2 regions of the Gluconobacter albidus genome follow, and region 2 is predicted to be linked to the other one. Evidence: predicted binding sites of a transcription regulator. Region 2 holds the regulator's gene; the other holds the start of a gene.
What was found. Region 2 encodes HrcA, which represses chaperone genes, less so after heat shock. Its sites were predicted from a motif close to GTTNGCACTCNCNNNNNGNGAGTGCNAAC; they were not measured.

Region 1 (6,684 bases), 850 kb from region 2:
CCATACGCTCGCTGCCACCCGAGACACCCTGCGCTTCAAGAACTTCAGCGCGACGACGGCTGGAGAAAGCCGGGGCCGTCGTGGCAACCGGCACGGCGACGGACGAGGCAGCAACCGGAGCGGCAACAGCAGGCTTTGCAGTCTTGGCCGCAGCCGTCGAAGTGGTGGCCTTGTGATGCACAGCCTTGTGGGAACGGTGCTCCGGCTGTGTCGTGGAAGCGGCGAAAGCCGTCCCGGACAGGGTCCCAACTCCGAGAATTGATGCACACAGCAACAGGTGGCGACGAGATGTGCTCATCAAAGAACAAGATCCTTCAAAAGAATGTTGTCCCCTCTCTAAAGATCTCGGAGCGTTACTGTCACGAAAAATACATACCTGCCATGCTTTCAGAGGGCACTTGAATGCAACACGTGTGATAAATGCAACAGTTATACCCAGCCCGGGTTTTTCGTTTGGATTCAGCAACTAAATAGTTATTTAAAAAGCCCCTGACCCGCAGGCCAGAGGCTTTTTTGCAACATGTCAGGACACTCCCGCCTCTTCCGTGGAAGAGACAGGAGACGGACCGGACTTCGATCAGAAGTCCATGTCGCCCATGCCGCCCATGCCACCCGGAGCGCCGGCCGGAGCCTTCTTCTCAGGGCGTTCAGCAACCATGGCTTCCGTCGTGATCAGCAGACCACCAACCGAAGCGGCATCCTGCAGGGCCGTACGCACAACCTTCGTCGGGTCGATGATGCCGGCTGCAACCAGGTCCTTGTACTCACCCTTCTGGGCATCGAAACCAAAGACATAGCTGTCGTTCTCGAGCACCTTGCCAGCGATGACAGCGCCGTCTTCACCGGCGTTGAAAGCGATCTGGCGCAGCGGAGACTGCAGAGCCTTGCGAACGATCTCGCCACCGACGCGCTGGTCATCGTTGTCGAAGGTCAGACCCTTCAGAGCGGACGATGCGCGGGCCAGAGCCGTGCCACCACCCGGAACGATGCCTTCTTCAACGGCAGCACGGGTTGCGTGCAGGGCATCGTCAACGCGATCCTTGCGCTCCTTCACCTCGACCTCGGTGCTGCCACCGACGCGGATGACAGCAACGCCACCAGCCAGCTTTGCCAGACGCTCCTGGAGCTTTTCGCGATCGTAGTCAGACGTCGTTTCCTCGACCTGCGCACGGATCTGGTTGCAACGGCCCTTGATGTCGTCGCTGTTGCCAGCACCCTCGACGATCGTGGTGTTTTCCTTCTCGATGTGGATCTTCTTGGCGCGACCCAGCATTTCGAGCGTGACGGATTCCAGCTTGATTCCGATGTCTTCGGAAATTACCTGGCCGCCCGTCAGGATGGCGATGTCTTCCAGCATGGCCTTGCGACGGTCACCGAAGCCCGGAGCCTTGACGGCAGCGATCTTCAGGCCACCACGCAGCTTGTTCACGACCAGCGTGGCAAGGGCTTCACCATCGACGTCTTCGGCGATGATCACCAGCGGACGGCCGGACTGCACAACGCTCTCGAGAAGCGGCAGCATCGGCTGAAGCGAAGAGAGCTTCTTTTCGTGGATCAGGATGTACGGGCTGTCGAGATCAGCCGTCATCTTTTCCGGGTTCGTCACGAAGTACGGGGAGATGTAGCCACGGTCGAACTGCATGCCCTCGACAACGTCGAGCTCTGTGTGCAGACCCTTGGCTTCTTCAACCGTGATGACGCCTTCGGAGCCAACCTTCTGCATGGCAGAAGCAATCATTTCGCCGATTTCGGTCTCACCGTTGGCGGAAATCGTTCCGACCTGGGCGATCTCTTCCGGAGACGTGATCTTCTTCGTGTTGTTCTTCAGCTCTTCAACAACAACGCCAACAGCCTTGTCGATGCCGCGCTTGAGATCCATCGGGTTCATGCCAGCGGCAACAGCCTTGGCGCCCTCACGGATGATGGACTGGGCCAGCACGGTTGCGGTCGTGGTGCCGTCGCCTGCGATGTCGTTCGTCTTGGACGCGACTTCACGGACCATCTGGGCGCCCATGTTCTCGAACTTGTCAGCCAGTTCGATTTCCTTGGCAACCGACACACCGTCCTTGGTGATGCGCGGTGCGCCAAAGCTCTTGTCGAGAACAACGTTACGACCCTTCGGGCCGAGCGTCACCTTGACGGCATTTGCGAGGATATCAACGCCGCGCAGCATACGCTCGCGGGCATCAGCGCCGAACTTTACGTCCTTGGCAGCCATAATTCTTACTCCTGAATGAGGTTTTTACGAGAGGAAACGGGGACGGCTGATCAGCCGATCACACCCATGATGTCGCTCTCTTTCATGATCAGCAGCTCTTCGCCGTCGATCTTGACCTCGGTGCCGGACCACTTGCCGAACAGCACCTTATCACCAGCCTTGACGTCCAGAGCCACGATCTGGCCCTGCTCGTTGCGGGCACCCGGGCCGACGGAAACGACTTCGCCTTCGGTCGGCTTGTCCTTGGCGGTGTCAGGAATGATGATGCCGCCGGCGGTCTTCTCTTCGCCCGTCAGGCGACGGACCACCACGCGGTCGTGAAGGGGACGAAACTTCGTCATGGATCGCTCCATTATTGGTCACACCCTTGTAAAAAGCAGCATGACCGGGTTGCTGCACTCAATGACTGCAGTGCATTTGGCACTCTCACATGGAGAGTGCCAAAGATATAGGCGCCCAACCCGTTTCCGTCAAGGTTTCCCGCTGCCATCTCCGGCTGGCTCGGAAGAAAGTTTCCGTCCGTCAAGCAGGCTTTTCAGCCGTTGTTTTTCCATGTTTTCCGACATTTTCTGTCCCTTGGTCCGCCCATGCAGACGGCGGTTCGCATCCGCGGCCTTTGCATCCTCGGCACCCTTGCGGCGTTTGCGTTCCCGGCGGAGATTGATGACGTCGCTCATGGCTCATGGCCTTTCGGGCATGACAGGACTGGATATACAGACATGAAACACAGCCCAACGGACAAGAAAACCCCCGTGACAGGCCAGATGGTCAAGCTGACGGCTACGGACGGCCACAGCTTCGGTGCCTGGGAATCCGGCTCGGCGGAGTCGCCGCTCGCCCTTATTGTCTTACAGGAGATTTTCGGCCTCACCGACCATATCCGCAATGTCTGCAACGACTTCGCGACCGAGGGTTTCCACGTCATCGCTCCGGCGGTTTTCGATCGGGCAAAACCCAACGTCGTTCTGCCTTACTCACAGGCCGGCGTGACGGAAGGTCTTGAACTCCGCAGCCAGATCCCGTCCGAAAAGACGCTCGCCGACATCGCCACCTGCGCGAAAGCCCTGCACGACGCAGGGCACGAAAAAGTCGGCATCATCGGCTTCTGCTGGGGTGGCCTGCTCGCCTGGCTGACGGCGACCCAAACCCATGACGTGAACGCCGCTGTAAGCTGGTATGGCGGCAGCATCGGCAATCATGTCGAAACCGCACCGCACTGTCCGGTCGAACTGCATTTCGGCGGCGAGGATTCCTCCATCCCCCATACCGAAATCCAGAAGATCCGCGACGCCCGTCCCGAGATCGAGGAATATGTCTACGACGACGCCGGTCACGGTTTCGGCTGCCCCGAACGGCCAAGCTTCAACCGCGAAGCCCGTGATCTCGCCTGGTCCCGCAGCGTCGAATTTCTGAAAACACATCTCGCCTGAAGCGCACCCCCGACACGATGACACAGACTGTCGCAAAACCGTGGAAGGGGTCTATAATGACGACAGGCCCGGCGAATACCGCACCGGATCAGACAGGAGTTTCAAGATGAGCACCAACCCGCTCAAAGACGACCCCAAGCACGATGCCGCGATCCGTCACGAAGCGCGCCTTCTGTGGGAAGCCGATGGCAAACCGGCCTGCGGCCCCGAAGGCTATCTCGAAAAAGCCGCCGACCTGATCGCCATCAAAGGCGTGCCGCAGGGCACTCCGGTCAAGGATCTGCCGCCGGTAGAACTGGACGGCGTTGAAATCGACGATGCCCGTGCAGGCATCGACCTGAACGCAGACCCGAACCATAATTTCGACTGATCCATGACATCCGCCGCGCCCGCTTCATGCTGGCGCGGCGTTCAGCAGAGCCTCAGCCCTGCTTCAGAACACGCCCGGCCACGGCATCGAGCTTGGCCACCAGCTTCGGATCGCGTGCGGCCGGGGCCGTGATGATCGCATGATCCAGCGCCCGCTCGGCCGTCAGATCTGCAGCGCGCTTCTTGCCCAGCACCGGAATGACCGCCTTCACAAGACGGCGTGCATTCTCTGCATTCCCCGTCATGACCTTCACGACAGCCTCAACCGTCACGCTGTCATGCTCGGTGTGCCAGCAGTCGAAATCCGTGACCATCGCAACGGTTGCGTAATTCATCTCCGCTTCGCGTGCGAGCTTGGCTTCCGGCATGTTCGTCATGCCCACAACCGAACAGCCCCAGGACCGGTACAGCTCGCTCTCGGCACGCGTGGAGAACTGCGGCCCCTCCATCACCAGATACGTCCCGCCCCGTGTAAACGGAATACCAAGCGTAGCTGCTTCGCCCTGCACCACATCCAGCACTCGCGCCGAAACCGGGTCCGCCATGCCGACATGCGCCACGCAGCCCGTGTCGAAGAAGCTCTTCTCACGTGCGAAGCTGCGGTCAATGAACTGGTCCACCAGCACGAAATGCCCCGGCGGCAGCTCTTCCTTGAGCGAACCCACGGCCGAAAGTGACAGAATATCCGTCACGCCAGCGCGCTTGAGCGCATCGATATTGGCGCGGAAATTCAGGCGTGACGGCGGAATGGGATGACCCCGCCCGTGACGCGGCAGGAATACGCACTGCACGCCCTCGAACGTCCCGAACAGCAGTTCGTCGGACGGCTCGCCCCAGGGCGTTTCAACCCGGCGCCATTCCTTGTTTTCGAGTCCGTCGATATCATACAGCCCCGAACCACCGATCACACCGATGACGGGCTGGATTTCCTGTTCCGAAGACATGTCTGTTCCTGACTGTTGGTTAATCCGCTCTGCCCGTTCTGGACCACGAGAACGCCCCGCGCGCAAGCCTTGCCCGCAACGCACGTCCCCTCCTGCCTCCGGAGAAACATTTTCATAAAAACCCGACGTTTTTACGAAATGAAAATGTCTTTGCGCCATCGTCCCGCCACGGATGGCCGCCACCAATGAGCGTCCGTCATGCAACAGCCAACTGTTCGGCGACGGCGCGATTTGCTAGGACACTGCGCGTAACGAAGTTTTGTCCTGTATAGACGGGGGAAGAAAAAATGGACCAGATCAGCCCCGGTTTCGCCGAAACCGTTCGTCCAGACGTACCTCACGACGCCCTCAAGCAGGACGCCAAAGCCTGGTTCGAAACCCTCCGTGACCGCATCTGCGCGTCATACGAAAAACTCGAAGACGAAGCAGCCGAAGGCGGTTCGCAGGTCCTGCGCGACCGCACCGCCCCCGGCCGCTTTGAACGCACCGTCTGGAACCGCCCCGAAGGCGGCGGCGGCGTCATGTCCGTCATGCGTGGTCGCGTGTTCGAGAAAGTCGGCGTCAACGTTTCAACCGTCTGGGGCGAATTCTCCCCCGAGTTCCGCAAGAACATTCCTGGCGCCGATGAAGACCCGCGTTTTTTCGCAACCGGCGTCTCCCTCGTCGCCCATCCCTGCAACCCGCATGTGAGCGCCGCGCATTTCAACACGCGCATGATCATCACGACGAAGGGCTGGTTCGGCGGTGGTGGCGACATCACGCCCATGTTCCCCGACAGTGCGGAAGCCCGGTCTGACGCGGATTATTTTCACAAATCCTTCGAAGACGCTTGCAACCGCCACGATCCGGAGCACTATCCCCGCTTCAAAGAGTGGTGTGACCGCTACTTCCACCTGCACCACCGCAACGAACCACGCGGTCTGGGCGGAATCTTCTACGACCAGTTCTTCACTGGCGATGAAACTCTCGACTTCGCCTTCACGAAGGACGTCGGCATGGCGTTTCACGACGCGTACCCCGCTGTCGTACGCCGCCGCATGTTCACTCCCTGGACCGAAGCCGACCGTGACGCCCAGCTCATCCGGCGCGGCCGCTATGTGGAGTTCAACCTTCTTCACGACCGCGGCACACTGTTCGGCCTCAAGACGGGCGGCAATACCGAGTCCATTCTCATGAGCATGCCGCCGGAAGTGCGCTGGCCGTGAGACTGACCCGACGTGCAGCGCTGAAGGGGCTGGCGGCCCTTGGTGGAGCCGCTCCCTTCCTGACCCTTCCGGCCCGCGCCGGGACTCTGACGGATGTTCAGCTCCTTCTGGGCGGCACGCTCGCCTCCATCCCCGGTCAGTTCGCAGAACTTGCAAGTGGTGCCATCTCCCACGCGCTGGATCTGGCGACGCCTCTCGAACTGACCCCCGATATCGGGCAGGATGGCGTTCGCGCCGCAAACCTGTTCGACGCCAACAGTGCGCCCGACGGCAACACTGCCCTGGCGTTTCCGGGCGCTACCCTTCTGGCCTCCCTGACGGGCGATTCCCGTGTTCACTACGACTTCGGACGCTGGACTCCGGTCCTCGTGGCATCCACCACGACCGTCGTCATCGCCCGCGCCGAACTGCACAAAACCCTGCGCAGCCGCCTGACGGGGTTCTTCCACGACCATCCTGTCCGCCTCGCCGTCTCCCGCATCGGGGGCCCGGAACTCAACGCGCTGATGGGCCTTTCT
Region 2 (6,684 bases):
CATTCCCCATGACGATCCCTTTTTTGTTTCAGGTCCGTTCAGGGTAACATGGATCAAAAAAATTGGGGTAATTTTTTATTTCCATGTAATGAATAATTCTATGTTTCTTTTTTCAAATAACTCTCTTTGAGGAGAATGAAAACCCGGAATTTTCTTTTGAAAAGACTGGGTTTTTTCCAGTCATCAGGCGATGAAATTCTTCAGGAATTGCTCCAGTGCCCTGCCGCGATGACTGATGGCATTTTTCTCCGCCTCCGTCATTTCCGCAAAGGTCCGGTTTCCGCCTTCCGGTACGAACATCGGATCATAACCGTGTCCATGGGCGCCCCGTGGAGGCCAGACGACCGTACCGTGACATTCACCCTGCACGGTCCGCGTTTCGCCATCCGGCCAGGCCAGACACAGGGCCGCGACGAAAAAGGCCCGGTGATCGGCACTGTCGCCCATCTCCCGATGTACGCGGTCCATTGCGATCTGCATGTCTTTGGTCGGGCCGCCCCAGCGCGCGGAATAGACGCCCGGACGGTTGTCCAGCGCCGCGACGCAGAAGCCGGAATCATCGGCCAGCGCGGGCAGTCCGGAGGCCCTGGCCGCGGCCAGGGCCTTGATGGCGGCGTTGCCGGTGAAGGTCTCTTCCGTCTCTTCGGGTTCCGGGAGGTTCAGTTCGGCTGCCGAGATGACGGTGATCCCGCTCTCGGCCAGCAGGGTGGAAAATTCGCGCAGCTTGCCGGCATTATGGCTGGCCAGAACGATTTTCGAACCGCGGGACAATGTCCGCATCATGCAGTCTCCAGTACGTGATTCTGGGCGTCGAACAGTCGGGTCGTGCCGAGCTTTGCCAGTCGGAGGAGTTCGAAAAATTCGCTCTCCTGAAACGGCTTGTCCTCGGCGGTTCCCTGAATTTCGATGATGCCACCATCCGCCGTCAGAACGAAATTCGTATCGGCCTGCGCGCTGCTGTCTTCAATATAGTCCAGATCCAGCACGGCTCCGGCTTCTGTCAGCCCGCACGAGACTGCCGCGACCTGAGCCGTGAGAGCCTGTGAGCGCTTGATTGTATTCAGCGCGATCGCCAGCGCCACCCAGGCGCCCGTGATGGAGGCGCAGCGCGTGCCGCCATCCGCGTTCAGGACGTCGCAGTCGAGCGTGATGGTCCGCTCTCCCAGTTTTTTCAGATCCACACAGGCCCGGAGCGAGCGTGCGATCAGCCGCTGGATTTCCTGCGTGCGGCCGGACTGCTTGCCTTTGGCCGCTTCGCGCTGGCCGCGATTATGCGTCGCCCGGGGGAGCATTCCGTATTCGGCCGTGATCCAGCCCTGCCCCCTGTTGCGCAGGAACGCCGGAACACGCTCCTCGACCGTGGCCGTGCACAGGACTTCCGTGCCGCCCACGCGGATGAGCGCGGAGCCTTCGGCATGGCGGGCAAAGCCTGTTTCGATTGAAACAATGCGGTTTTCGTCCGGCGCCCGCCCGGATGGACGCTTGCGTGCGGTGTCAGTCATGTCAAAAAAGATCCCGTGGAAGAATATGTCCCGCCTCTAGCGCGTTTGACGCAGACCCATCCAGCCCCGACAGTGGGTTTACCATGATGCGACCACAGCCTCCCCTGTTCCGCCCTTCCATCCCGATGCCGCACGGTCTGGGAGATCGTGAAGCCGCGATTTTGCGTGAAATCGTTGAGGAATATGTCGAAACGGGTGAGCCCATCGGCAGCCAGACGCTGGCCCAGCGCCTGCAACCGGCGTTGTCTTCGGCCACGATCCGCAATGTCATGGCGGATCTGGCGCGGGCCGGGCTGCTGTTCAGCCCGCATGTTTCAGCCGGGCGTCTGCCGACCGAAAAGGGCGTGCGCCTGTTTGTGGATGGCCTGCTCCAGTTCGGCACCCTGACGGAAGAAGACCGCGCCAGCATCGACAGCCGGCTCGATATTCACGGGCGGTCCTATCAGGATATCCTGTCTGAAGCGTCGTCCCTTCTGTCGGGCCTGTCTTCCGCTGCCGGACTGGTGCTCGCGCCGAAATCGGATGCCGCGCTCAAGCATATAGAGTTCGTAGCACTTGGTCCGGGGCGGGTTCTGGTCATTCTGGTGGGTTCGGACGGGCAGGTGGAGAACCGCATCATCGAGACCCCGCCCGGCGTGCCGCCTTCCGCTCTTGTCGAGGCCGGGAACTACCTGAACGCCCGTCTTGGTGACCTGACGCTCGGCACGCTGCGCGAGCGGGTCCGGAGCGAAATGGATGCCAGCCGCCATGAACTCGATGCCCTGACGGCCAGTGTGATCGAAAGCGGTCTTGCGACGTGGGACGCCGATGGAGGGACGCTGTTCGTGAAAGGGCAGGGGAAGCTGCTGGCCGACATCACGGAAATCGAGCGCCTGACGACGATCCGCATGCTGTTCGACCATCTGGAGACGCAAGAGACCATGCTTCAACTGCTGCAACTGGCGGATGCGTCCGAAGGGGTGCGGATCTATATCGGGCGTGAAAGCGGGATGTTCGGGATGTCGGGCGTGTCTATGATCGTGGCGCCTGCCCGCAACGAAGCCCAGAAAATCGTGGGGGCGATTGGCGTGATCGGCCCGACCCGTCTGAATTACGGGCGGATCGTGCCTGTTGTGGACTATACCGCGCGGATGGTGGGGCGTCTTCTGGGCTGAGGGCGTCTGAACGTTTCGGGATGATGGTCCCGGGGTTACGCCTCTTTCATGAAATGACCTTTTTAGACGGGGCGACGAAAGGGGCGGAATAATGCTATGCAGGGGGCATGACGCGACGCTCTTTCCGCTCCCGTAGCCACCAGGGTTCTGGTAACCCTCAAGGTCCGGGCGCCACGCCACCACGCCCTCCCCGTTTCCGCCGCTACCGGCAGTCCCTGGCGATCATCGCCGGTGTGGGGCTTGTAGGCGTGGCCGGGGCGGGCGTTCTGGGCTGGACGACCTATGCCAAGCTGGTGGCGGATCTGCCCAGCGTGGACAGCCTGCGCGCCTATCAGCCGCCCACCGTCAGCCGCATCTATGCTGCCGATGACCGTCTGATGGCCGAGCTGGCGAACGAACGCCGGATCTTCGTGCCGATCAACGCCATCCCCGAGCGCGTGAAGAATGCCTTCATCGCCACGGAAGACCATAATTTCTATACGCATGGCGGCGTGGATTTCATGGCGATCGGCCGTGCGGGCTTGACGGACATTTTCGCGCGTCATGGTCGCCGCCCGCTGGGCGCTTCGACCATCACCCAGCAGGTGGCGAAGGTCATGCTGCTCAACAGCAACGTCGTAAGCCTCGACCGCAAGATCAAGGAAGCCCTGCTCGCCATGAAAATGGAGCAGGTGCTGTCCAAGGACAAGATCCTCGAAATCTATCTGAACGGCATTTATCTCGGGAACGGTGCCTATGGTGTCGCCGCGGCTGCGCAGAGCTATTTCAACAAGCCGCTCGACCAGCTCGACGATGCCGAAGCCGCCTCTCTGGCAGCACTTCCCAAATCGCCCACGAACTACAATCCGTTCCTGCATCCGCAGGCCGCAATGGGTCGCCGCAACCTTGTGCTGGACCTGATGGTTGAAGCAGGCGTTCTGACCCGTGAGCAGGCCGATCAGGAAAAGCAGGAGCCGCTGGTCCCGCAGCAGAAGCAGCGTTTTGGTCCTCTGCCGGATTCCGAATGGTTCGGCGAGGAAGTCCGCCGTCAGCTCATCGCCCAGTATGGTCAGGACCGTGCGGCGCAGGGCGGTCTGGAGGTCCACACCAGTCTCGACCAGAACCTTCAGACCACCGAGACGCGCCTGCTGCATGAAGGGCTGATGAATTACGACCGCGCCCATAGTGGCTGGCGGGGGCCGTTGCGCAACCTGTCGGACATTCAGGATGACGGCTGGGAGAGCGCGCTCGATCATGTCACGCCGCCCGGCGGGATGCTGCGCGAGTGGCGTCTGGCGGTTGTGCTTCCGGGTGGCACGCATGTCGGCTGGATCGAGGAAGGCAGCCCCCGCAAAGGCGCACTTCTTGGGACCGACATCAGCTGGGCGCGCCGGGCGCATTCGCTGCGTGCCGGGGATGTCATCATGATCGAACCGCAGGAAGGCGGTTCGGCGGCCCTACGCCAGATCCCGCAGGTCGAAGGTGCGGCCGTGACGCTGGATGTGCATACGGGCCGCGTTCTGGCGATGGTCGGCGGCTGGTCGTTCCATGAAAGCCAGTTCAACCGGGCCACGCAGGCGCTGCGTCAGCCGGGGTCGTCGTTCAAGCCGTTCGTCTATCTTGCCGCGATGGAACAGGGGATTTCCCCGTCCGAGCGTTTCGACGATTCGCCCATTTCCTATGGCGACTGGCATCCGCAGAACTACGAGCATGACAACTGGGGCCCGACGACGCTGCATGACGCGCTGCGCGAAAGCCGCAACCTCGTCACGATCCGTGTCGCCGCCCATCTCGGCATGAAGGCGGTCGCCGATACGGCCATCCGCGCCGGGCTCGTGGCGGAAATGCCGCATGTTCTGCCCGCAGCGCTGGGCGCCGTCGAAACCACCGTCATGCGCGAGGCTGCGGCCTACGCCACGATCGCCAATGGCGGCCACATCGTCACGCCCACCCTCGTGGACGACATTCAGGACCGTGCCGGGAGCGTGTTGTGGCAGGCTGGCGGCCTGAAGCTCGGCACCGCCATGCAGGCTCCGCCCAGCGAGCAGCCTGTTCCTGCGGACGGTACCCCGGCGGCCGGGACGACACCACCCGCCGCGCCTACTTCCGCTCCGCCTACTGTCGCCCTGGCCACGCCAGTACCCGGCAGCGTATCCGTGCCCTCCCTGACCGATACGCGCCCGACGCTTGCCAGCGAGCAGAGCACGTTCCAGATCGTGAAAATGATGCAGGACGTGATCGCCCGGGGCACCGGCCGTATGGCGGGCGTTGGCATCGACCGTCCCGTCGCGGGCAAGACCGGCACCAGTCAGGACTTCCATGATGCCTGGTTTGCCGGGTTTTCCCCCGATATCGTCACGGTGGTCTGGGTTGGTTTCGACACACCCCAGACGCTGGGTCGCAATTCTGATGGTGGCCGTATTGCCGGGCCGATCTGGAACAAGATCATGAAGGTCGCTCTGGCCAGCCGTCCGAAGCTCGACTTCCGTGTGCCGGACGGTATTACGCTGGCCAGCTACGACACGGGACGCATTTCGGCCGTCGATGGCTTCAAGACTGATCAGGTTCCGGGGGCGTCTGTTGAGCTGCATGGCTTCGGCGCGGGAACCGAGGCTCTGACCGCCGCCGATACGGGCGCGGATAGCGTGATTTCGGATTCCGAAAGCGGCATGGCCCAGATGCCGGACCAGCCCGGAAGCGGCACACCTGGAACCGGGTCGTCCGCAGCACCAGGACAGGCCCAGAAACCTGCTCCATCCGATGGTGACATTGGCGTGGGCGGCCTATACTAAGGCCACCAGAACAGACCCCCCTTATGAGTGGAGGACACTATGTCGGCCGAAACCGAGGCCCTTTCCGTCCAGATCAAGCAGTCGGTGGCACTGCTGAGGAGGCATCTTTGACTGGGATGTCGCAACAACACGCCTCGCGGAACTGAACCACCGCGTTGAAGACCCCGACCTTTGGAACGATGCGGAAGCTGCCCAGAAGCTGATGCGCGAGCGCACGACGCTCGCCAACCAGATCGAAGGCGTCCAGCAGATCGAAGCCGAGGTCGAAGGCACGCTCGAACTGGTCGAACTTGCGGAGATGGAAGGGGATGACAGCCTCGTTCAGGATGCCGTGCAGACCCTGCGGACCATCGCCGAGGACGTCCGCAAGCGCGAAATCGAAAGTCTGCTCTCGGGCGAGGCGGACAGCAATGACTGTTACGTCGAGGTAAATGCGGGCGCCGGTGGTACGGAAGCCCAGGACTGGGCCGAGATGCTCCTGCGCATGTATACGCGCTGGGCCGAGCAGCATGGCTACAAGGTCACGTTCATCGAAGGCAGTGAAGGCGAGCAGGCTGGCATCAAGTCCGCCACGATCCAGGTGAGTGGTGCGAACGCCTATGGCTGGCTCAAGACCGAGGCCGGCGTGCACCGTCTGGTCCGGATCTCACCATTCGATGCGGCGGCCCGCCGCCAGACCTCGTTCGCGTCTGTGTGGGTCTATCCGGTCGTGGATGATTCGATCGAGATCGACATCAACGATTCGGACCTGCGTGTCGATACGTTCCGGGCCTCGGGCGCGGGTGGACAGCACGTCAACAAGACGGATTCGGCCATCCGGATCACCCATATCCCGACCGGGATCGTGGTGGCCTGTCAGACCGACCGTTCGCAGCACCGCAACCGCGCCAAGGCGATGGAAATGCTGCGGGCCCGGATGTACGAGGCGGAGTTGCAGAAACGCGAAGCCGCCGCCGCCCAGACGGAAGCCTCCAAGACCGATATCGGCTGGGGACATCAGATCCGGTCCTATGTTCTGGCGCCCTATCAACTCGTCAAGGACCTGCGGACGGGTGTGGAGAAGGGAAATCCGGGCGCGGTGCTCGATGGTGCCCTGGACGACTTCATGTCGGCCTCGCTGGCGCAAAGCGTCGGAGCGACCCGCTCGGAAGCCAGCGCTTCGGCCCAGTAAGCCCTGTTTAGGCCCTGCCGCCCTTGAGACGGATTCGCCAAGGCGCCGGAACAGTCCACTGTTCCGGCGCCTTTTTTCTTGAATCT

Region 1: the regulator HrcA is predicted to act here: its motif matches at 2,635-2,663, upstream of groES (co-chaperone GroES).

Annotation. Positions count from the first base shown of each region.
Region 1 covers NZ_CP014689.1:814,891-821,574, reverse strand. Annotated here, with positions in the region: gene A0U94_RS03650 (TonB-dependent receptor domain-containing protein) at 1-298, opposite strand, end outside; gene groL (chaperonin GroEL) at 578-2,218, opposite strand; gene groES (co-chaperone GroES) at 2,269-2,559, opposite strand; gene A0U94_RS03635 (DUF4169 family protein) at 2,689-2,895, opposite strand; gene A0U94_RS03630 (dienelactone hydrolase family protein) at 2,938-3,648, shown strand; gene A0U94_RS03625 (hypothetical protein) at 3,755-4,018, shown strand; gene A0U94_RS03620 (S-methyl-5'-thioadenosine phosphorylase) at 4,071-4,961, opposite strand; gene hemF (oxygen-dependent coproporphyrinogen oxidase) at 5,249-6,166, shown strand; gene A0U94_RS03610 (type 2 periplasmic-binding domain-containing protein) at 6,163-6,684, shown strand, end outside.
Region 2 covers NZ_CP014689.1:3,068,562-3,075,245, forward strand. Annotated here, with positions in the region: gene A0U94_RS14085 (cation:proton antiporter) at 1-10, opposite strand, end outside; gene rdgB (RdgB/HAM1 family non-canonical purine NTP pyrophosphatase) at 184-780, opposite strand; gene rph (ribonuclease PH) at 780-1,502, opposite strand; gene hrcA (heat-inducible transcriptional repressor HrcA) at 1,586-2,656, shown strand; gene A0U94_RS14105 (penicillin-binding protein 1A) at 2,764-5,427, shown strand; one part of gene prfB (peptide chain release factor 2) at 5,467-5,535, shown strand; one part of gene prfB (peptide chain release factor 2) at 5,537-6,598, shown strand.